4 regions of the Bacillus sp. EB106-06-01-XG163 genome follow, and region 2 is predicted to be linked to each of the others. Evidence: predicted binding sites of a transcription regulator. Region 2 holds the regulator's gene; each other region holds the start of a gene.

What was found. Region 2 encodes Rex, which represses fermentation and respiration genes when NADH is low (regulators of the CRP and FNR family bind a similar motif). Its sites were predicted from a motif close to TTGTGAAATATTTCACAA; they were not measured.
Region 1: the regulator Rex is predicted to act here: its motif matches at 4,078-4,095, upstream of AC3WTF_RS06385 (DUF1641 domain-containing protein).
Region 3: the regulator Rex is predicted to act here: its motif matches at 3,220-3,237, upstream of AC3WTF_RS13805 (nitrate reductase subunit alpha).
Region 4: the regulator Rex is predicted to act here: its motif matches at 3,347-3,364, upstream of AC3WTF_RS13010 (cytochrome ubiquinol oxidase subunit I).

Annotation. Positions count from the first base shown of each region.
Region 1 covers NZ_JBYTDS010000004.1:98,331-104,332, forward strand. Annotated here, with positions in the region: gene AC3WTF_RS06370 (MFS transporter) at 1-742, opposite strand, end outside; gene uxaC (glucuronate isomerase) at 767-2,164, opposite strand; gene AC3WTF_RS06380 (NAD(P)/FAD-dependent oxidoreductase) at 2,352-3,530, opposite strand; gene AC3WTF_RS06385 (DUF1641 domain-containing protein) at 3,570-3,986, opposite strand; gene AC3WTF_RS06390 (cupin domain-containing protein) at 4,373-4,870, opposite strand; gene AC3WTF_RS06395 (DMT family transporter) at 5,000-5,983, shown strand.
Region 2 covers NZ_JBYTDS010000016.1:601-6,602, reverse strand. Annotated here, with positions in the region: gene groL (chaperonin GroEL) at 1-809, opposite strand, end outside; gene groES (co-chaperone GroES) at 851-1,135, opposite strand; gene AC3WTF_RS16555 (CPBP family intramembrane glutamic endopeptidase) at 1,372-2,106, shown strand; gene AC3WTF_RS16550 (YdiK family protein) at 2,103-2,294, shown strand; gene tatC (twin-arginine translocase subunit TatC) at 2,333-3,091, opposite strand; gene AC3WTF_RS16540 (twin-arginine translocase TatA/TatE family subunit) at 3,098-3,268, opposite strand; gene AC3WTF_RS16535 (redox-sensing transcriptional repressor Rex) at 3,287-3,934, opposite strand; gene moaC (cyclic pyranopterin monophosphate synthase MoaC) at 3,931-4,443, opposite strand; gene AC3WTF_RS16525 (ABC-F family ATP-binding cassette domain-containing protein) at 4,583-6,002, shown strand, end outside.
Region 3 covers NZ_JBYTDS010000011.1:76,081-82,082, reverse strand. Annotated here, with positions in the region: gene AC3WTF_RS13805 (nitrate reductase subunit alpha) at 1-3,155, opposite strand, end outside; gene AC3WTF_RS13800 (cyclic nucleotide-binding domain-containing protein) at 3,332-3,808, opposite strand; gene AC3WTF_RS13795 (YwiC-like family protein) at 3,951-4,670, shown strand; gene fnr (fumarate/nitrate reduction transcriptional regulator Fnr) at 4,702-5,418, opposite strand; gene narK (nitrate transporter NarK) at 5,516-6,002, opposite strand, start outside.
Region 4 covers NZ_JBYTDS010000010.1:62,413-68,414, reverse strand. Annotated here, with positions in the region: gene AC3WTF_RS13025 (ABC transporter ATP-binding protein) at 1-629, shown strand, start outside; gene AC3WTF_RS13020 (polysaccharide deacetylase family protein) at 729-1,571, shown strand; gene cimH (citrate/malate transporter CimH) at 1,606-2,949, opposite strand; gene AC3WTF_RS13010 (cytochrome ubiquinol oxidase subunit I) at 3,452-4,858, shown strand; gene cydB (cytochrome d ubiquinol oxidase subunit II) at 4,842-5,858, shown strand; gene cydD (thiol reductant ABC exporter subunit CydD) at 5,858-6,002, shown strand, end outside.

The DNA of each region.
Region 1 (6,002 bases), on a different contig from region 2:
TCAGAAGCGGTTTGTTGCCGATAAAGCATTTGAAAACCGACATGACGGACAGCTTTTCTTTCGGCGCTTCACGGACGATAATTCTTTCTTTGCAGTTTCGGTAGCAGATCATAAATCCCGCGATTCCGATTACGGCCATCATTCCCATGACTGCCGGGTAGCCGATGTGAACGTTATCAAAATGAACAAGAATCGGGATGACGATGACACTTGTAATGAGCAGCGCGCCGAGGGAGCCTATCTGGCGGAATGCGGAAAGCGCCGTTCTGTCCTCCGCATCCTGTGTAATGGCCGCGCCGAGAGAGCCGTACGGAATATTGACGAAAGAATAAGCGCCCCCCCACAGCATGTAAGAAGCATAGGCGTACACAAGCTTCCAGGTGACGCTCACGTCCGGTGACACAAAAATCAATACGGTCATGACCGCAAGAATAATACTTCCGAATAATAAGTACGGCCTGAATTTCCCCCGGGGTCCGATCTTTTTTCTGTAGTCAATGGCCGAGCCGACAATCGGATCAGTCAAAGCCGCAAACAGCTTGCTGACCAAAAAAATACTGCCGGCGAACGCTGCCGGAATGCCTGCGACATCTGTGAAAAACTTCAGCAAATAGATCTGCCCGAGATCAAACATAAATCCGTTCCCAAAATCTCCAAAACCATAGGATACTTTTTCTTTCAGACTCAGCTTATGCTCCTTCACTTTTGCGGCAGGTGCTGTCACGACAGGCACATTACTCATAGGCCACCTCTTTCATTCCATTTTTTAAAAGCGGAAATATTCCTCAGCATTCCGGTAACAAATCCCCTCGACAATCTTTCCTAAAAGCTCCATATCGTAAGGCGCTTCGCCTTGTTCCGCCCAGCCGCCGATCAGCGTGCAGACAAGCCGCCTGAAGTATTCATGGCGGGGATAGGACAGGAAACTTCTTGAATCCGTCAGCATCCCGATAAAACGGCTGAACAGGCCTGTGTTTGATAACGCTTTCATTTGCTGGAGCATTCCATCTTTCGTGTCATTGAACCACCAGGCTGTGCCGAATTGAATTTTCCCCGGTGTTTTCCCATCCTGAAAGCTGTTGATCATGCTGGCGATAATATAGTTGTCATTCGGATTCAAAGAATACAAAATCGTTTTAGGCAATTGCCGCTTTTTTTCGGCGGAATCTAACAGCCGGGCAAGCGGTTTTGCGATACGTTCATCATTAATTGAGTCATATCCCGTATCAGGACCGAGGCTGCTGAACTTATTTGTATTGGTATTTCTTAACGCGTTAATATGGAACTGCATCGCCCAGTCCAGTTCGGCGTAAAGACCGCAAAGATATTGCAGTGTCCGTGTTCTGAATTTCTTTTCATCTTCAAAAGACACATGCTCTCCGCTTAATCCGGCTGCAAAAATCCGGGCCGCTTCCTCTTCGGTCGTCTCGGCATAAACCATTTGATCTAACGCATGATCCGACACTCTTCCCCCGGCATTGTGAAAAAAGCGGACGCGGGATTCTAACGCATCTAAATACGATTGGTAGGTGGTGACAGCCATTCCGGAAGCGCTCTCCAGCGAACGGACCCAATCGGCAAAACCCGGGCTGCTGATGTCCAGTCCTTTGTCAGGCCGAAATCCGGGCAGCACTTGAACCGGAAAATCACTTTCTTTCAACAGTTCGTGGTATGTCAGCGCATCGGCAGGATCGTCGGTTGTGCAAATGACTTTGACATTTGATTTCAGAATGAGATCCCTTGCGCCAAACCCGTCTCCCTGCAGGAGCTCATTCGTTTTTTTCCAAATTGCCGCGGCCGTTTTTTCATTCAATACGTCATAAATGCCGAACCAGCGCTGCAGCTCTAAATGCGTCCAGCTGTACAGCGGATTGCCTATCGCCATCGGCACCGTTTTTGCCCAGGCGAAAAACTTCTCTTCATCTGAAGCGTTTCCGGTAATGCAGCGCTCTTCAATGCCGTTGGCCCTCATGATCCGCCACTTGTAGTGGTCACCGTAAAGCCATGCCTCCGTAATCGTTGCGAAGGTTTTATTTTCATAGATTTCCTTTGGGCTTAAGTGACAGTGATAATCAATGATCGGCATGTTTTCGGCGTATTCCCTGTACAGCTTTACGGCCGTTGTACTATCCAGTAAAAAATCATCACCCATAAAAGCTTTCACACTTTCATCCTCCCTCTTAAAAATGTTAACGTTAACAAAATGATTCTTTTTTATTTTAGCTTCCTCTTTCTCACATATCAATCATTTTTATTTTATTTTTCAGAAAATTGTATCCGTTAACATTTTCATACAAAAAAAAAGACACTGCCGAGAAAGTCCGGCAATGTCTTCTGTGTGATCTTAAGGATTAGTAAGCGAGGCTGAATAATCCTTTGATATGTGTTAAATAACGTACGTTACTTGCTTCTTTCATTAAAGATGCCGGAAGACCTTTCAGCGGAGTAGAGTTCGCTCCGATGATGGCAACCGCGTCTTTACGTCCGAGGCTTGCAAGCGTACCAGAGTTTACAGGCTTGAATGTTTCAAGCGTTTTTCCTTCTAAGTAAGCGAACAGGTTGTAACCCACAAGTTCACCCATCTGCCAAGCGATTTGCGCTGTCGGCGGGTACGGACGGCCGTCCGGCGCAAAGTATACAGCGCTGTCTCCGACAACGAATACATCTTCATGAGAAGTAGATTGTAAGAAATCGTTAACCGTCGCACGTCCGCGGTTCACTTCAAGGCCGGATTCGCCGACTAACGGGTTGCCTTGTACGCCGCCTGTCCATACAAATGTGTTGGCAACGACTTTTGAACCGTCTTTCAGATCAATAACGTTTCCTTCAACATTTGTAACAGGAAGACCTGTTAAGAACTCAACGCCGCGTTTTTCAAGACTTTTTGTCGCGCGTTCGATAAGGTCATCAGGAAGAACAGGAAGAATTTTCGGACCTGCTTCTACTAATTTCAGTTTGATTGCTTTCGGATCTACGCCGTATTTTTTCGTAAGGTTCGGCATGATGTCAGCAAGCTCACCGACAAGCTCGACGCCTGTTAAGCCGCCGCCGCCGATAAGGATCGTTGCATCAGCTTCGTTTTTCGTTTTAGCGTATTCACGCACACGGTCTTCCACGTGTTTGTATACTTTGTTGGCATCAGCAGCAGATTTCAGCACCATGCTGTTTTCTTCGAGTCCAGGAATGCCGAAATAAGCCGTAACAGAACCAAGTCCGACAACAAGCGCGTCATAAGTCAGCTTAGAACCGTCAGAAAGGGCAACTTCTTTCTTATCAACTGAGAAAGAATTGACTTCTGCGATTTTAATGTCGACGTCTTTTCCTTTCAGAAGTTTTTCAAGCGGCATAGCAACAGCCTGTTCAGACACGTTGCCCGCTGCAAGGCGGTGCAGTTCCGTAATGATTTGGTGAGTCGGGTATTTGTTCACAACGGTTACGCGTGCTTCATCTTTACTGTAATGTTTGCGAACGGTTAAAGCAGAAAGAACTCCGCCGTAACCAGCGCCTAAAATGACAATATGTTTTGACATCGTATATCCTCCGTCCTTTATATCAATTTGAATCTGAGATTATTTTTGTTTTTCGTTCATGATTTCAAGATAGCTGTTAGCAAAACGGAACAGCTTTTGAGCTTGAGGATCTTTCAGCATGCGCAGCAGGCCGAAAAGTCCGATCGTTTCATTGCTTGCATCCGCGCGGTCTTTTGCTTCGATCGCAGTAGCCGCCACTTCTTTCGCTGTTTCTTTCACCGGCTCAAGAATTTCTGTAAGCGCACCCACTGTATCGCTCTTCAATACTTCGTCTGTCGCTACAGACTGTGCAAAATCATAAGACTTCGTTAAAATATTTACTAACTCAGTCAGTTTTGGAAGCTGATCCACTAAAACAGTCAGTGATTCTTGAACTTCAGGTTTTAGCAGCTGATCAATAAGATCGCGTTGGCCTTGGCTGACAGATGCATTTGTTTGATCGATTGTTTCTGGCATATCCGATTCTCCTTTACTATAAGCAGTATGCTGATTTTTTTGGAAAGGGTAGCCTTTCCCCCTTCATGCAGAAAAGCATGAAAAAGCAAGATTGTGAATTCATGCACAATCATTTACAAAAATAAATGTTTACTACCCAGTTTTTCACTTTGCCATATCCAGTATTATTTTTATATCAACAAAAACAATTGAATAAGTCAAAATTTCTTTTTCCTCTCTGAAAATAGCAAACATAAAAAACCCCAATTTGATTTACTCTTATATAATAACACTTTTTGAACAAAATTTGAACGTGAATTGTTTCGTTTATGAAATTATTTATATGGCGGGGGTGTAATAACGTTTCTTTTAGGCTATTTTTTTACAGACCATCCGCTTTTCCCCTGTCATTTTTCCCACAATTTTAATAGCGGGCCCGTTTTTCCCGTAAAGGGGTCGCATTCCGGGAGCGGGACACGGCTGATTTCTTCTGAAGTTCTATCATTTTTCTCCGTTTTTGTATCGTACTGCCGGCCGCCCGGATAAGCCCCGATCACGGTAAAATCAGAACTGCCCGACAGTTTTTTATGTCCGGTGCCGGCCGGAATGACCGCTGCGTCTCCCGTTTGAAGAACGGCGTCCGCTCCTTGTTCCCCGCCGAACCTCAAAACCGCGTTTCCTTTTACCGCGACAAGAACTTCGTGCGTGGTGCTGTGAAAATGGTGATACGGAAATACTCCGCCCGTCCAGCTGTTCGACCAATCGTGCCGGCGGAGGACGGACTCTGCTTTCTGTACCGTTTCTTCATTAAATACCGCGTTATAAATAACAAGCGGAAGATTCGGGTTATTCGGAATGCGGCCGTCATCTTCAAAATAAAGCACTTGAATATCCTCTTTCTGCATTGTTTTCACCTCCGTATATGTCTGTTTCCCATTCATCATTTGTTAAAACGCTATTTTCTTATATTCCATTGCGAAGCCTGCCGGTGAATAGTATAGTATAAAAAAATATGTGTCAAAATGAGGGATTTAATGAAAGCCATCGTGATCGGAATATTGGCATCTCTGTTTTTTGCAGTCACCTTTATTTTAAACAGGGCGATGGAGCTTTCCGGCGGAAGCTGGATGTGGAGCTCTTCCCTGCGTTTTCTTTTTATGGTTCCGTTTTTATTTTTGATCGTTTATGCGAAAGGAAAATGGGCGCCGCTCTGGCATGAAATCCGGAAAAAACCGTTTTTTTGGCTGAAGTGGAGTTTTACCGGGTTCGTGCTTTTTTATGCCCCGATTACGTTTGCGGCGGCATATGGGCCGGGCTGGCTGATCGCCGGCACGTGGCAGATTACAATTGTCGCGGGTGTGCTTCTGTCGCCGTTTTTCTACGAAACAAAAAATTCACCGGCGGGCCCGGTTTCCGTCAGACAAAAGATCCCGCTGATTTCGCTGGTTACTTCCGTCATCATCCTGATCGGAGCCGGTCTGATTCAGCTTCAGCATGCGGGTTCTCTGTCCGGCCGCACGATACTATTCAGCGTGGTGCCGGTCGTCATCGCCGCTTTTGCCTATCCGCTCGGCAACCGCAAAATGCTGGAACAATACGGCGGAAAACTCGATACGTTTCAGCGGGTGCTCGGCATGACGCTCGCAAGCCTTCCGTTTTGGCTTTTGATCGCCGCTTTCGGCTGGCATAGAGACGGGCTTCCGTCAATGGGACAGACATTCCAATCCTTTATCGTCGCACTCAGCTCTGGCGTTATCGCAACAGTATTATTTTTCCGCGCCACTGATATGGTGAGGAATGAGCCGCAGAAGCTCGCTGCTGTTGAAGCGACGCAGTCCGGAGAGGTTCTTTTTGCACTGATCGGCGAAATCGTCTTTTTATCCGCGGCGTTTCCGTCACTTCTTTCATTTGCCGGACTGTTCATTATTATTGCGGGAATGGTCATGCATACATTCGCTTCCCGGCAGACAGACCAGAAAACGGCTGAGCAAACGTCAGCCAATCTCACCGGTTCCTGATTTTTTTACGAAAGGTGTC
Region 2 (6,002 bases):
TTGAATGTGCCGCGAAGTTTGTTGACAACGAGTGTAGCAAGCGCTTCACCTTCAACATCTTCAGCGATCAGAAGCAATGGTTTGCCTTGCTGTACAACTTGCTCAAGCACAGGAAGGATTTCTTGGATGTTTGTGATTTTTTTGTCTGTGATTAAGATGTAAGGATTGTCAAGAACCGCTTCCATCTTATCAGAGTCAGTCACCATGTAAGGAGACGCATATCCGCGGTCGAATTGCATACCCTCCACAACTTCAAGCTCAGTTGTGAATCCTTTAGACTCTTCGATTGTGATGACGCCGTCGTTTCCTACGCGCTCCATTGCTTCAGCGATAAGGCTTCCGACTTCCTCATCAGCAGCAGAGATCGCAGCAACCTGAGCGATAGACTCTTTGCCTTCGATCGGCTTAGAAATTTCTTTTAAGTTTTCGATTGCTACAGTCACGGCTTGTTCCATACCTTTACGCACGCCGACAGGGTTAGCCCCCGCAGTTACGTTTTTAAGGCCTTCGCGGATCATAGCCTGCGCAAGTACAGTCGCAGTCGTCGTACCGTCACCGGCAACGTCGTTTGTTTTGCTGGCTACTTCAGCTACAAGCTTCGCACCCATGTTTTCAAACGCATCTTCAAGTTCAATTTCTTTTGCGATTGTCACACCGTCATTTGTAATTAACGGAGAACCGAATTTTTTCTCCAGAACCACGTTGCGTCCTTTTGGCCCTAAAGTTACTTTTACAGCGTCAGCAAGCGCATCGACACCGCGAAGCATAGCGCGGCGTGCTTCTTCACTAAACTTAATATCTTTTGCCATGTTAACGAAACCTCCTCGAATTTTTAAAAATATTTATTTGCTTAGCCGATAACAGCTAAAATGTCGCTTTCACGTAAGATTAAGTATTCAGTACCTTCGTATTTCACTTCAGTACCGGCGTATTTTGAGAAGATAATGCGGTCGCCCTCTTTTATTTCTAAAGCAACGCGCTCTCCGCTTTCCAACACGCGACCTGAACCGGCTGCCACGATTTTGCCTTCTTGCGGCTTTTCTTTTGCAGAATCCGGTAATACGATTCCGCTGGCAGTTTTTTCTTCAGATTCTACGAGTTCAATGACAACGCGATCACCTAATGGCTTTAACAATGTAATAACCTCCTCAATAGTATGAATATGTAATTTTAGCACTCAGCTCTAAAGAGTGCTAACACAGTTATTATAATAAAGAATCTCACTTCCAATTTCAAGTCATAAGAATAAAAAATTTTCACGCTTACATGATTCTCTCTCACACTGATTTTCTCCTTTTTTCACGTCAAGTTCACTTGTGTTACAATAAGAACAAATAACTTGATTTTATAGGATAAAGGAGTACATATCATTTGAGAAAACAGTATTGGTATATCATTTTGACATATGTTATCATGCAGCTTTCCGCATTGATCGGCATTCCTTTAATGTACAAATTCGGCTATGCGGGCGGGCACCCTACGAATGCGAATCTCACCATGGCTCAGGGGATTTATTCCGTCGTAAGCTTTTTTATCTGCCTGATTATCGTTCTCTTGATTTTGAGAACCGCGCCGAAGCAGACATTAAGAAACGGGAAGAAAGCATCCGCCGGCATGTCCGTTCTCTGGGCGGTCGCGGGAATATGGCTCGCTTTATTTTCTCAGGGAATCGCCGGGATGATTGAGCAGTATGTCTTTCATGTGGGCAGCGGTTCCGAAAACACGAAAGCCATTCTTAACATTATTAAAGCCATGCCGCTCATGATTATCGTTTCTTCTATCGTCGGGCCGATTCTTGAAGAAATCATTTTCCGGAAGATCATTTTCGGTGTATTATATGAAAAAACGAATTTCTTTATCGCCGGACTGATCAGTTCCGTCATTTTCGGCATTGTGCATCAAGACCTCACGCACCTGCTGCTGTATACGGCCATGGGCTTTACCTTTGCGTTCTTGTATGTGCAGACGAAACGGATTATTGTGCCGATATTCGCCCATGTCATGATGAATACCATTGTCGTGGTCATGCAGCTCGGCCCCGCCCAAAAATATATTGAACAGCATAGTGAGCAAATGCAATTAATTATTGGAGGATTGTTTGTATGAGGAACCCAATGACTTGGGGCTTGATTTATTTCGCAGTCGGCTGTATCTTTACGTATTTGGCCGCAAGCTCTCCGGGAAGCATGTGGTCTTTTTATTCCATACTGCTGATGGTTTTCGCCGCTTATAATATCAGCATCTCGTTTAAAATGTTCGCCTTCTCATTTAAAGTGAAAAAAAATCAAAAATAAAAGAAAAGCCATTTCTCATCATTGAGAAATGGCTTTTTTTATGCTGATACGTCCTGATCGGATTCACTGCTGGTCTGCCTTTTCCGATACGCCGCTTTTGAAATCAGGATACTGACCTCGTATAAAATGCAAAGCGGAATGGTAATCATCAAGTGAGACAGCAGCTCAGGCGGCGCAATCATCGCGGCGATCACAAGCAGCACAAAATACGCGTACTTCCTGATCTTCGATAAAAACATCGGCGTGATAACACCGAGTCTCGTTAAAAACATGATCAGCACCGGCATCTGAAACAGCAGTCCGAACGGAATCGTCAGCTGCAGCAGAAAATGAAAGTACTCGGTGATCCCGATCACCTGGTTGACATCGAGGTCATTCGAGACCCGCTTCATAAAATCAACGACCAGCGGAAATAAAATATAATAAGAAAACGACACACCGCCGACAAACAGCACGATCGAAATCGGAATATAGCTGAGTGTTACTTTGCGCTCCTTCTCATACAGACCCGGGCTGACAAACGCCCAAATCTGATAGAGAATAATCGGCGAAGTCAAAATGATGCCGATGATAAACGCGAACTGCAAAAAGATAAACAGCGGATCCGTCAGGTTAAAAGCATTAAGGGTGAGCTCTTTTACTTCATCGGCTTTTTGAAGATACACAATGATAGGTTTTGCCAGAAAAAAGCCGGCAATAAAGAAAACCGTAAAGGATAACGCCACAATCAGCAATCGTTTCCGAAGTTCGGCAATATGCTCCACAAGCGTCATTTGATTCACTCTCATACGCGTCATCCTATCTTACTGTTCTTCTTTCTTTTTTTCCTCTTCTTCACCGGCTAATCCCTTAGTAGCGTTCTTAAATTCACGAAGCGTGTCCCCCGCCGCTTTTCCTAATTCGGGAAGCTTCTTCGGACCGAAAATAATCACCGCCACCACACCGATAACCGCCAGGCTTCCAGGACCGATCATGTGCAGCTCCTCCTTTCGCTATTCAATTTCTTCCAAAACAGAATAATGCTTCAAGAAATAAACCAATGATTGAAGCTCTACAGCTAAATCTATATGATGAATTCGAATGTGATCCGGCACATTCAAACGGGCCGGCGTAAAGTTAAGGATTCCCTTGATTCCGAGCGACACGAGCCGGTCGGTGATTGACTGGGCGGCAACCGCAGGAACGGTAAGAATCGCCACGGGTTCATCCTTAATGTGAAGCTCTAAATCATTAAGATCAAAGACAGGCACACCGCCTACCTCAGTTCCTATTTTACTCTGATTCACATCAAAAGCCATAGATATTTTTGTGTTATTATTTTTTGTGAAATTATAGTGAAGAAACGCCGTCCCTAAATTCCCGACACCGATCAAAATGACGTTCGTCGTTTCATCCTGATCCAGTGTTTTTCTGAAAAATGACAGCAGGTAATCCACATTATAGCCGTATCCTTTTTTGCCGAGCGCCCCGAAATAGGAAAAATCCCGGCGGATCGTGGCCGAATCGACTTTTACCGCGTCGCTCAGTTCAGCGGATGAAACGCGCTGTTTTCCTGACGCGTGTAAATTCTTTAAAAAGCGATAATAAAGCGGCAGCCGTTTTGCCGTCGCCTGTGGAATTTTTGATTGATCCTTGTTCATGATTGGTCCTCCACTTTATACTCAGATGCATCTCTTTTAAAATCACCGTTTTTGCCTCCTGTCTTTTCCATGAGGCAGGTCGGGCCGATGACCATTCCTTTATCCAGCGCCTTGCACATGTCATAAACGGTCAAAGCGCAGACTGAAGCGGAAGTTAGCGCTTCCATTTCCACACCTGTACTCCCTTTCGTTTTTACGCTTGCCTGTATATGAAGAACGGCTTCGGAATCCTTTTCCTCCCAGCCGAATGAAATGTCGACGCTGCTTAAAGAAAGCGGGTGGCACATCGGGATAATCGCTGACGTCTGCTTTGCGGCCATAATTCCTGCCACCTGTGCGACAGCCAGCACGTCTCCTTTTCCGATCTCGCGGTTTTTGATTCTGCTGTACACGTCATGCTTCATGTGTACGCTGGATATCGCAGCGGCAGTACGGACTGTTGAAGATTTATCGCTTATATCCACCATGCGGGCACGGCCTTCTTCATTAAAATGAGAAAATCCATTCATATTTAAACTCTCCTTACTTCTGATCATACACTATTTTCTCCCTGATGTCTTATCCTATAATGTTCCAATTCTGATGTATTGTTTGCTGACAGCAGGTTGATAAGCTACACTTAACTTATTATAACAGAGGTGAAATAATATGATGATCTTACAAATTAATCAGCTATCCAAATCTTTTGGCGCTGATCCTATTTTAAACAATATAAAGCTTGAAGTCAGATCTCGGGATCGCATCGCCATAGTAGGCAGAAACGGAGCCGGCAAATCAACTCTCCTTAAAATTATCGCAGGTCACCTTTCATATGAAAAGGGTGAATTAATCAAACCGAAAGAATTAACGATGGGATATCTTGCCCAGCACACAGGCTTGGAATCCCAGCTTACCATAAAAGAAGAACTGCTGAGTGTTTTTGATTTCCTGAAAGCAATGGAAAAAGAGATGCGCTCTATTGAAGAAAAGATGGCCACGGCCGCCCCCGCGGAGCTTGAGACGCTGATGAAAACCTATGACAGGCTTCAGCAGGATTTCAAGGATAAAGGCGGCTATCAATATGAAGCGGACGTCCGATCTATCCTTCACGGACTCGGCTTCGGAAAATTTGACGATTCCGTGAAAGTGCAAAGCCTGAGCGGCGGCCAGAAAACAAGGCTTGCGCTCGGAAAACTGCTGCTGACCCAGCCTGATCTGCTTATTCTGGATGAACCGACGAACCATCTCGACATCGATACGCTTACATGGCTTGAGCATTATTTACAGGGATATTCAGGCGCCATTCTGATCGTCTCCCACGACAGATACTTTCTTGATAAAGTCGTCAGTCAAGTGTATGAGGTCTCACGGACAGAAAGTAAAAAATATCTCGGCAACTACAGCGCCTATTTAGAACAAAAAGCTGAGCAGTATGAGAAAGACCTGAAGCTGTATGAAAAACAGCAGGACGAAATCGCCAAGCTTCAAGATTTTGTCGACCGCAATCTGGCCAGAGCTTCTACAACGAAAAGAGCTCAAAGCAGACGAAAACAGCTTGAACGGATGGACGTCATGGCAAAGCCGCTCGGGGATGAAAAATCAGCCGCCTTCCGTTTTGACATTACAAAACAGAGCGGAAACGACGTCCTGCGCGTACAGGATGTTTCCATCAGCTATGACGGCCAGCCGCCGCTCTTGAAAAACCTGACCTTCGGCATTACAAGAGGCGAAAGCGCCGCCCTCGTCGGACCGAACGGAATCGGCAAATCAACCTTGCTGAAAACCATTATGAACACGCTCAGCCCCGAATCCGGATCGATCACGTACGGTTCCAATGTCACAATCGGCTATTATGATCAGGAGCAGGCTGAACTGACCTCGTCCAAACGCGTGCTGGACGAGCTGTGGGATGAATATCCGGACATGCCGGAAAAAGAGATCAGAACATGCCTCGGCAACTTCCTGTTCAGCGGAGACGATGTCCTGAAACCGGTCCGCTCGTTAAGCGGCGGGGAGAAAGCAAGAGTCGCGCTTGCCAAGCTGATGCTTCAAAAAGCAAACTTTCTCATCCTTGATGAACCGACAAACC
Region 3 (6,002 bases), on a different contig from region 2:
GTTTCACCGAATTCCATCATCAGTTCATGATCGACATAATAGGATTGTCTGCCTGTCAGCGTCCGCCACGGAATTAATTTTTCCACATTCGTCGTAAACGGCGAGTACCTGCGCCCTCCTTTTTCTGAACCGGTAAAGGCCGGAGAGGTGATGACCGTTTTCGGCTGGGCTGTAATTTGCTCGAACGTAAAGCATTCTTCCTCGCGCTCTTCCGCCAGGTCTTTCAGCTCCAGATTGGTAATGTTTTCAAGTGATTCCCATGCTTTCACGGCGACTTTTCCATTTGAGGTGGACGACAGGGTTAAAATCGCTTCCGCCGCCTGCTTCGCTTCACTTATATTCGGGCATCCTTTGGCAACGCTGTTTGAATCAGTTTCTCCCAGTCTCTGTTTGAGTGATTCATATTCATCCGCAATCGACCAGCTCATCCCTTTTGTTCCGCTCGGTTTTAAAGCCGTATTAGGGCCGAGCGCGGTCATTTTATGAAAAATGTGTTTGTAATCCCGTTCAACGACATGGATGTTCGGCATCGTTTTTCCCGGAATGGCTTCACATTCACCCTTGCTCCAGTCATTGATTTTGCCGAACGGCTGGGCCAATTCCTGCATCGTGTCGTGGAGAAGCGGCGTTGCGACTACCTCTTTTACCGGCTCCATATCGACTTCTTCCGCCAGATCGGAAACGGCTTTTGAGAGCGCCTTAAAAATATCCCAGTCTGACTTCGATTCCCACGGCGCCGAGATGGCCGGAGCAAATGGATGAATAAACGGATGCATATCCGTACTGCTGAGATCGTGTTTTTCATACCATGTCGCCGCCGGCAGCACGATATCGGAATACAGCGCCGTACCCGCCATTCGAAAATCAAGATTGATTAACAAGTCGAGCTTGCCTTCCGGCGCCTGCTCCCGCCATTTGATTTCTTCAGGGCGGATGCTGTCGCTGTCGTCATTCATCAGACCGTTCGTCGTCCCCAGCAGATGCTTGAGAAAATATTCATGCCCTTTCCCTGAGCTTGAGATCAGATTTGCCCGCCATACGAAGAGATTCCTTGGGAAATTCACTTCATTGTCAGGGTCTTCAATCGCGAATTTCAGTTTTTTCTCTTGAAGCCGTGAGGCCACGTACGCACCTACGTCTTCAGGTGTCGCCGCCCCCGCTTTCTCAGCTTCTTTGTACAGATCAATGCCGTTTTGATTGAATGTCGGGTAAGACGGAAGCCACCCTAATCGCGCCGCCAGCACATTGTAATCGGCGTGATGCTTGTAGCGGGACGACGCGGCGATCGGTGAAGCCAAGTCACTGATCGGCTGGTCTTCATAACGCCACTGGTCTGTCGCAAAGTAGAAAAACGAAGTGCCGTTTTGCAGCTTAGGCACGCCTTCCCAGTCCTTTGCGGTTGCAATCGTCTGCCACCCTTCAGCCGGACGGAGTTTTTCCTGCCCCACGTAATGGGCCCAGCCTCCGCCGTTTACGCCTTGGGCGCCTACGAGTAAAACAAGATTTAACACCGCACGGTAAATCGTGTCGGAGTTGAACCAGTGGTTAATGCCAGCCCCTACGATAATCATGGATCTGCCGTCTGTGTCAATCGCATTTTGGGCAAACTCCCTGGCAATCTGTATAACGGCTTCTCTTTTAATTCCCGTAATCTGTTCCTGCCAGGCAGGTGTGAACGGACGGGGATCATCATAAGATGCGGCTGATTGTCCGCCGATGCCCCGGTTCACGCCGTAGTTGGCCAATATCAAGTCAAACACAGTCGTGACGTACGTCTCTTCACCATTCAGATCCAATTTTTTAATAGGAAGATTCCGCTCAAGCACTTTGTTTCCGTCATTTGAAAAATACGGAATGCGCACCATGCCGATTTCGTCCTCTATTCCGAGCACGGAGAGACGGGGTTCAATCGGTTCCCCGGTGTCTTCGTCGATCATGTGCAGATTCCATTTCTGCTGCCCGTCCCAGCGGGAGCCCATTGTGCCTTGCGGTATGGCAAACGCACCTGTCTGTTCATTCCAGACCGCCGGCTTCCACTGATCATTTTTTGTCTGCCGCCCGATGTCTTTTGCATGCAGAAACCGTCCCGCTGTATACATGCCGTTCTCTTTTGAAAGAGTGACGAAGAATGGAAAATCGGTGTATTGCTTCGCGTACTCAATAAAACGTTCAGTTTCTTGGTTCACGTAAAATTCCTGCAAAATGACGTGACCCATCGCCATCGCAAGCGCCCCGTCAGTCCCCTGGCGGATACTCAGCCAGTCATCCGCAAACTTTGAGGATTCCGCAAAATCGGGACTGATCGAAATGACTTTAGCGCCTTTATAGCGGGCTTCCGCCAGAAAATGCGCATCAGGCGTTCTCGTTAACGGAACGTTGGAGCCCCATGTGATGATATAGCCTGAATTGTACCAATCACTGCTCTCCGGAACGTCCGTCTGGTCGCCCCAAATTTGCGGGGACGCCGGCGGAAGATCCGCATACCAGTCATAGAAACTGAGCATTGGGCCGCCGATTAACGACATGAATCGCGAACCTGATGCGTGGCTGATCATGGACATCGCCGGGATCGGAGAAAAACCGACATTCCGGTCAGGCCCGTATTTCATCACTGTATACAGCAGAGAGGCTGAAATCAGCTTCAGCACCTCCGGCCATTCCGCGCGGACAAAGCCGCCTTTCCCCCTTGCCTGTTTATAGGACTTCGCTTTTTCAGGGTTTTCGACGATCGATTTCCAGGCATCCAGCGGATTATGATGCGCCTGCAATGCTTCCCGCCACAAATTGATCAGCACACCGCGTACATATGGATATTTCACACGGAGCGGGCTGTAAATGTACCAAGAAAAACTGGCCCCCCGCGGACAGCCTCTCGGTTCGAAATCAGGCATATCCGGGCCTGTCGATGGATAATTCAAGTTTTGTCCTTCCCACGTGACAATTCCTTTTTTCACATAAATATTCCAGCTGCAAGAACCCGTGCAGTTGACGCCGTGGGTGGAGCGAACGACTTTGTCGTACTGCCATCTGTTTCTGTATACATTCTCCCAATCACGATCTTCGCTTGTCGTTTGGCTATGGTTATTTGAATGATGTTCGATAGGAGAAAAATAGTTTAATCTCCTGAGCAACGGACTCATTTTCTTTTTCTTCATGATCGTTCACTCCTTCCGAGTCAGGTGATGCTATGTACACTATAAACAGAGACGGCGCATCACCTTGTGAACTATGTCACACACTCTGCTTTTTTTCACAAAACGTTCACACAGAGCAGCAGGAAGGATTTCAAACGATATGGGGACGCCCGGCGTCATAAAAAAACCGGTTCTGTTTAAGAACCGGGTTCGGCGTTTTCATCCCGTGATGTATGCAGATACCGCAAAAACAACTGATAGGAACAGAAGACATTTTGCTGAAGCATCGCCAAAAAGTTCATTTGCAGCCGCGGATGGTAAGACATCATTTTCTTAAATACGGAATATGGAATATGAAGTACCAGAATATCCGGTGAGGCATTGACTGAGATAAAAGGCGATAAAGAGAGCCCGCCTTTTTCATCAATCGGAAACACATCGCCTTTTTCCCACAGCGCAACGGTTTGCGACCCTTCAGGGAGCCTGCTGTCCGTAAAACGGATATTGCCTTTTAATACAATATAAACGGATTGTGAATGAAGAAAGGATGGAGATTGGCCAGATGAGCCGCGGATAAACGTCCCGTTTTTCAGCAAGGTTTCGACAATGGACAGAGGCACTTCATTAAACATAGGAAGTTGTTTCAGAAATAATAAATAGTCACACTGATTCATAGGAAAGCCTCCTGTGCTAAGGATAGCTTTAGTGTAGCCCGATTGAGCCCGCGCGGCAGTGATGTATTTCACAGCTTGTATGATAAAAGTCACTTATCAGGAGAGTGTTTGTACTTATAATGAAATAAAAAGGAGGGTTTCGATGAAGGCGATGATTCCGAAGCAGCACGGCGCATGGGCGATGCTGCTGATTCCATTTTTACTCGGCATGGTCAAGGGAGGCCCGGTTTTCTGGCATATTCCGCTCTTTCTGGGCTGGCTGTTCCTTTACTTGACGGTTTATCCCGTTTCGCTCGCTTTGAAAAAGAAACAGCTTCAGCCCTATCAAAAGTGGATATGGTATTACGGTTTTCCGGCCTGCTGCTTTTTGATCATTTCTGTCTATCATAGGCCGCAGCTCGTCTGGATCGGCGTTTTTTTATTGCCGCTGTTTCTCATACATACGCATTATGCCCGCCGAAAAAACGAACGGGCGCTCACGAATGATATTGCGGGTGTTCTGTTCTTTTGTTCAGGCGGGCTTGCGAGCTGCTGGCTGGGAGCGGGAATCCTTGACGGCTGGGCCTGGTTTCTATTCTTGCAATCCGCTTTATTTTTTGTCGGGAGTTCTTTTTATGTGAAATCGGTCATACGGGAGAGAAAAAACAGAACCTTTGCATACTGGTCATGGGGATATCACCTCTTGCTCCCCTTTTTATCGGCTTTTCTCGGGGCAGGCTGGGCGTTTCTCGCTTTTATCCCAAGCAGTCTGCGGGCCTGGTTTTTTCACGGAAGAGACTGGCCGGTGAAAACGATCGGCATTCTGGAAATCGTAAATGCCGGCTTCTTTTTCGCCGTCATGTGTATATGTATCACAAGCTGAAAAACAAGGACACCGGCTGCCCTTGTTTTTTTCAGTCAATATTGCAGATCTCAAGCGGACAATTTTCACACTCGATCTCGCATCGTAAATAGTCCCGCTTGTGCAAAATAATTTTTCCGGTTTCGTCTATCGAAATAACCCCTTGTTTGCGGAGGTCTCCCAGCATGCGGTTGACGCTCTCCCTTGCCGCCGCGCAAAACTTAGCCAAATCCTGATTTGTCAGCACAATGTTAATCAGAATCCCGTCACTTCGTTCCACCCCGTAGCTGTTTGATAAGCGGATAAGGGTGGAATAGAGCGCCCCTTTTTTGCCGTGAAGAAGCAGGTCCCTGATCTTGGACTGGATTTTTCGAAGATGGGTGCTCATCCATTTCATAAATTCAAACGTCAAAACACCGTTTTGGATCAATTCCTTTTCCAGCTTGTTTTTATTAATGACGAGCACCTCGCCATCCTCTAACACTTTCGCACTGAGCATATATCTCGGCTCATCTGTGAATAGCGTCAATTCCCCGACAATATCGTTTTTTTGGCAGATTCTAAGCGTCAGGTCTTTTCCGTCAGACGTCAGCTTGCCGATTTCAATGAGTCCTGATTGAATCAGATAAAGCTCTTTTGCATCCATTCCTTCTTGAAACAAATAAGTATGTTTTTTCATTTTCCTTTTCGTACTGATCGATTCCAGCAATTCATGCAGTTCGCGGGAAAGAAGTTCTTTATCAGATTTTCGGACAGAGAGAATATTCATGAGCTCACCTCGAAGAAAGTCACGTTGCGTATGTATATTGTAACGTGACTTGATTTGCACTCACCCAGAAAAAACTAACAATCTTGTGAATGGATCATTATGAATTGAGGCTCTGACTGTTTCTCTCCGTATGTGTTTTCATTCTTTCCTGCCAATACATCCAGATCACAAGAACAAAGCTGGCTAACGCGACCTCTGAAAGCGCCATAAACCCGATCGCGTATTGGCCTGTTGCCTGAAATACACTTGCCAGAATCAGCGGAGGGAAAAAACCGCCCAGTCCGCCCATGGCAGACACAATTCCGTTGGCAATCCCCGCTTGCTTCGAAAAATAGAAAGGCACCAGTTTAAATACCGTCCCGTTTCCAATCCCTGAGCAGACTGCCACCGTCAGCGATCCGAACGCATAAAGGCCGATCGTCGGGGAGAATGACAGCATGACCCCTGACAGCGTAAGCCCTGCGAAAACGAACATCAGAATGCGGAGCGGGCTCAGTTTATCTGCAAGAAACCCTCCCACAGGCCTGAGCAGCGTAGAGACCGCAATAAAGCCGGCCGTCCGCAGACCGGCGTCCGCAGGGCTC
Region 4 (6,002 bases), on a different contig from region 2:
TGGATGAGCCGCTGTCAAATCTGGACGCAAAGCTTCGGGTGCAGATGCGGGCAGAAATTATTAAGCTGCATCAAAGGCTGCAAACAACCACAATCTATGTGACGCACGACCAAACAGAAGCACTGACGATGGCGACACGCATCGTAGTCATGAAGGACGGAAAAATTCAGCAGATCGGCACACCGAAAGACGTGTATGAACATCCCGAAAACGTATTTGTCGGCGGGTTCATCGGCTCCCCAGCGATGAACTTTTTCAAAGGAAAGCTGACGGACGGCGCCATTCAGATCGGTTCAGCCGCTCTCAGCGTGCCGGAAGGGAAAATGAAAATGCTCCGGGAAAAAGGGTATGCCGGCAAAGATGTTATCTTTGGCATCCGCCCGGAAGACATACATGACGAGCTGATTGTGGTAGAATCCTATAAGAATTCATCCATCACAGCTAAAATCAATGTCGCGGAATTGCTCGGGTCAGAAATTATGGTTTATTCCCGGATCGGGGATCAGGATTTTATCGCCCGGATTGACGCCCGCCATGACATTCATGCCGGTGAAGAATTGACCGTCGCTTTCGACATGAATAAAGCTCACTTTTTTGACAGTGAAACAGAAATCAGAATCCGCTCATAACGCAAAGCCGGACAGCTGGATGTCCGGCTTTTTTGATGTAACAATTTATGACGCATAACCGATATAAAAAGTAAATAGAAGACAGAAAGCAGGAAAACGATGAAACGCATGATCATGTGCATGTGCCTTTTGGCTGCCGTGTTTACGCTTGCCGCCTGCTCGGGCCATGAGGCAAGCGCCGAACAAAGCATTCCGAAGGCAGAAGCGCACCACGATAAAAAGTCTGTAAAGCGCCAAATCAAAAAAGCGCCGGATACGTCCGCCTGGGTTCAAACGAAAGGAACGGCAAGACTGCCGATTCTGATGTACCACAGCATTTCTGAGGGAAACAGCCTGCGTGTGCCGAAGGAAGAGTTCCGGCAGCATATGAAGTGGCTTCATGATCACGGCTATTATACGATGACTCCTGAAGAGGCCTATCTGATGCTGACGGAGGATAAGGAGCCGCGTGAAAAATGTGTGCTGATCACATTTGATGACGGCTATACCGACAATGTGAAAGCGGCCTATCCCATTTTAAAGAAATACAAGATGAAAGCGACAATCTTTATGATCGGAAACTATATCGGGCATAAGAATCATCTGACTGAGAAGCAGATGAAGGAGATGGCCGCCCACGGCATTTCCATTCAGAGCCATACGATGAACCATCTCGAATTGAACGGGCTCACACCGCAGCAGCAGCGACGTGAAATGAAGGACTCTAAGCGTTTATTTGATCAAATGTTCGGGCAGCGGACGTCTATGATCAGCTACCCTGTCGGACGATATAATAAGGAAACATTAAAAGCCGCCGCCGCGTCAGGCTACCGTATGGCGGTCACGACGGAGCCGGGAGCGGCGTCAAGAGATCAGGGGCTTTACGGGCTTCACCGCGTCCGTGTGTCGCCGGGCATGTCCGGCGCGGCATTCGGCTCTTATATTCAAAATGTGATGAAATAACAGAGCCTCCGCATATGCGGAGGCTTTTTTCAGTTTAATAGAATTGATGAAGCAGCAGAAGGGTGACACTCACGGTAATCGCTCCGCCGATTCTGGTCGACACTTGGGCGAACGGCATAAGCTCAAGCCGTTCAGCGGCGCTCAAGATCGCGACGTCGCCGGTGCCGCCCTGGCCGGAATGGCAGGCATTAATAATCGCCGTCTCAATTGGGTACAGATTCAGCCATTTTCCGGTCAGAAAACCGACGGCCATCATCGTGACGACGATTGATAAAATGGTAATGATGTTGCTGATCGTAAACGCCGCAATCAGCTTGTCCCACGGTGTCATTGAAACGCCGATCGCAAATAAGAGCGGATAGGTCACGGCTGTCGAGAAAAAGCGCGAGACGCCGAAGGCTCCGTTTTCAATCGAAGCCGGCGCCAGCCTGAACAGCTTAATGAGAACGGCAAGGACGAGCATCACGACAGGAGCCGGAAGCTGAAAGAAATCATGCGCCAGCATGCCGACTAAATAGAGGGAAACCGCTAAAATACCGCCTGAAGCGAAAAAGGACAAATCAAACGTTTTATCATTGGCCGGCTGTTCCAATGCGGGAGCGGAATGATCAGACTTATCAACCTTCCCGTTGCCCGTCCATTCCGGTTTGCGTTTCCCGATGACATTCAGCAAACCCGATAACATAATGGCGCACAGGCTGCCGAGCATGATGGACGGCAGCACAAGCGCAAAGGCGTCTCCCTGGGACATCGGCATAATATCGGAGTAGCCGATGGATAAAGGAATCGCGCCTTCACCGACACCCCCCGCCATAATCGGAACGACAATATAAAGCAGTGTGTGCTGAAAGCCGAGCCCGAGCAGCGTCCCGACGCATAAGCCGACTATGGCGGCCGCGATCGAGCCGGCGATCAGCGGAATAAAAATCTTGACGAAAGCTTTGACGAGCGTCTCTCTTTTCATCCCGAGAATACTGCCGACGACGATACCGGCAATAAATAGATAGAGAAAGTTGGAGCTTTCCGTGAATTCTGTTGTTGAAGTAATAATGTCTTTCGGAAGCAGGTGGTAGTAGACGACAGCGGATGGAATAAAGGTTGCGAGAATCGCAGGGCCGCCGATGGACCGCACGATCGGAATGGATTTTCCGATCTGGCCGAAGGTAAATCCGAAAAAACTCATGACGGCAATTGATGTCAGAATGTCGCTTTTTACATCACGGCTCATGACAAACACCGTAATAAGCAAGAAAAGCAGGATATAGATAGGAAGAGGAATAATGCCGATTCTTATATTCATTGCTCTGGCAAACCAGTTATCAGTCCGTTCCTGTTTTTGGATTGAATCCGTTTGCAATTTTGGTTGAAGTTCTCCCATGCTTGTTCCCCCAGTCGTTATGTAGTGAAAAAATATCCCCATTTAAAGTATACTAAAAAATTTAAATTGTTCATATATTATGAATTTACTAGGGGGCATGCTTTCTTCACATTTTCTTTCTCAAAATGGCGATTTGGCGGGCTTTTTCACCGAGAAAAGCATTTTGTTCGCCACACGAATAAAAAAGAGGTACGATATCAAAGGGACAAATATCCTAGGTGCTGACATAAAATCTCTACAAATCCGACAATAATCGGTCACAATTTCAGCCTTATTTTAGGTATATTGATCTTTTTTTTTAGGCTGAATCGTTGTAAAGTAATGATATTGAATCATTTCTATGACAGCCGCTGTCCCCCAGGGTGTACAGGCTGATATTTCAATAGTTTTGACGAATTTGTGAAACATTGAGCAAATATATCATTTTTTGTGAAATACCGAGCAATGATTTCGCTATGTTTGTGAAATGTTGAGCAATTTACCAGATTGGAGGAAAAACATCATGAGTGAGTTGGTATTAGCCCGCATTCAATTTGCATCTACAACATTGTTTCACTTCTTGTTTGTGCCTTTGTCTATCGGGCTTGTGTTTATGGTTGCTTTGATGGAGACGCTTTATGTTGTCAAAAAACAAGAGACCTATCTCAAAATGGCTAAATTTTGGGGGCATCTCTTTTTAATTAACTTCGCTGTCGGCGTCGTCACAGGGATTCTTCAGGAATTCCAGTTCGGATTGAACTGGTCTGATTATTCCCGTTTTGTCGGAGACGTATTTGGGGCTCCGCTTGCGATTGAAGCGCTTTTGGCGTTTTTTATGGAGTCTATTTTTATCGGATTATGGATTTTCGGCTGGGACCGTTTATCTAAAAAAGTGCATTTGCTTTGCATTTGGCTTGTATCTTTCGGAACGATTATGTCATCTTTCTGGATTTTGACGGCAAACTCATTCATGCAGGAGCCGGTCGGCTTTACGATTAAAAACGGCCGAGCGGAAATGAATGATTTCGGGGCGCTTTTGACAAACCCTCAGCTTTGGGTTGAATTCCCTCACGTCATTTTCGGGGCGCTTGCGACGGGTGCTTTCTTTATCGCCGGTGTCAGCGCATTTAAATTATTGAAGAAAAAAGAAGTGCCTTTCTTCCATAAATCTTTCAAGCTTTCGATGATTGTCGGTCTGATCGCCGGTATCGGCGTTGCGTTCAGCGGACATATGCAGGCTGAGCATTTAATGGAATCGCAGCCGATGAAAATGGCTGCCAGTGAAGCGCTTTGGGATGACAGCGGTGATCCTGCCGCGTGGACGGCTTTTGCGAACATTGATACGAATAAAGAAAAAAACACATCAGAAATTTCAATTCCTTACGCACTCAGCTACTTGGCTTACCAGAAGTTCAGCGGCAGTGTGAAAGGGATGAAAACACTTCAAAAAGAATATGAAAAAACGTACGGAAAAGGCGACTATATCCCGCCTGTCAAAACGACGTTCTGGAGTTTCCGCATTATGGCGGGAGCGGGCGCGCTTATGATTTTTGCCGCGATTGCCGGCTTTATTCTGAACCGCCGCAAAAAGCTTCATACGAGCAAGTGGTATTTACGGGGCATGATCGCGCTGATCGCATTCCCGTTCATTGCGAACTCTGCCGGTTGGATTATGACTGAAATCGGCCGCCAGCCGTGGACGGTCATGGGGCAAATGACGACCGCACAATCCGTTTCGCCTAACGTAACGACGGGATCTCTGCTGTTTTCAATTATCGGCTTCGGCGTCATGTATTTGATTTTAGGCGCGCTGCTTGTCTTCCTATTCGTTCGTGAAATTAAAAAAGGTGCGGACCATGATGATCATAAGGATGTTCCTGTATCAACGGATCCGTTCAGTCAGGAGGTTTACCATGGGGTCACTTCATGATCTTTGGTTTGTACTCGTTTCAGTTTTGTTTGTCGGATTTTTCTTTTTAGAAGGTTTTGACTTCGGTGTCGGCATTTCGACCCGATTTCTTGGCCATAATGAATTAGAACGCAGAGTGCTGATTAACACCATCGGCCCGTTCTGGGATGCGAATGAGGTATGGCTGCTGACAGGTACGGGAGCGATCTTCGCGGCATTCCCGAACTGGTATGCGACGATGCTGAGCGGATATTATATTCCGTTTATCATCATCCTTCTTGCCTTGATGGGGCGCGGCGTGGCGTTTGAATTCCGCGGAAAAGTGAATCATTTAAAATGGGTCAAAACATGGGACTGGGTGATTTTCTTCGGCAGCCTTATCCCGCCATTTGTATTCGGACTTATTTTCACAAGCTTGTTCCGCGGTGTGCCGATTGACGGACATATGAACATTCACGCAGGTTTTTCAGATATTGTGAACGTGTATTCCGTTCTTGGCGGAGCGGCCGTCACCCTTCTTTCATTCCTGCACGGTTTAATGTTTATCACCCTGCGCACGATCGGTGATTTACAAGAGCGTGCGAGAAAAATGGCAAAACGCGTAATCGGTGTTATCTTTCTTGTTGTACTTGCTTTCTTTGCGATGTCTGCATACGATACGGATATGTTTACACGCCGGGCAAACATCACGATTCCGGTATTCGTGCTGATTGTCATCTGCAACGTTCTTGCCGTTGTGTTCATGAGCAAGAAAAAAGACGGCTGGGCATTCGGTATGACCGGCGCGGGTCTTGCTTTGACAGTTGCGATGATTTTTATCTCTCTGTTCCCGCGCGTCATGGTCAGCTCGCTGAAAAGCGCGTATGACTTAACAGTAGCTAACGCGTCTTCCGGTGATTATTCACTTAAGGTCATGACAATTGCCGCACTGACTTTGCTGCCGTTTGTCATCGGCAGTCAGATCTGGAGCTATTACGTCTTCCGGAAACGCGTCAGCCATAAGGAGCCTATGACTTATTAATGGGAAAAGACCTGTTTCTTTATAAAGGAATGAAGCGGATTCTTGCGATCATTACGGGATTAACGATTATACAAACGGCCGCCATCATCTTGCAGGCGGAATGGCTGAGCCAGGCGGTAACCGGATTATTTAACGGGAAGCGGA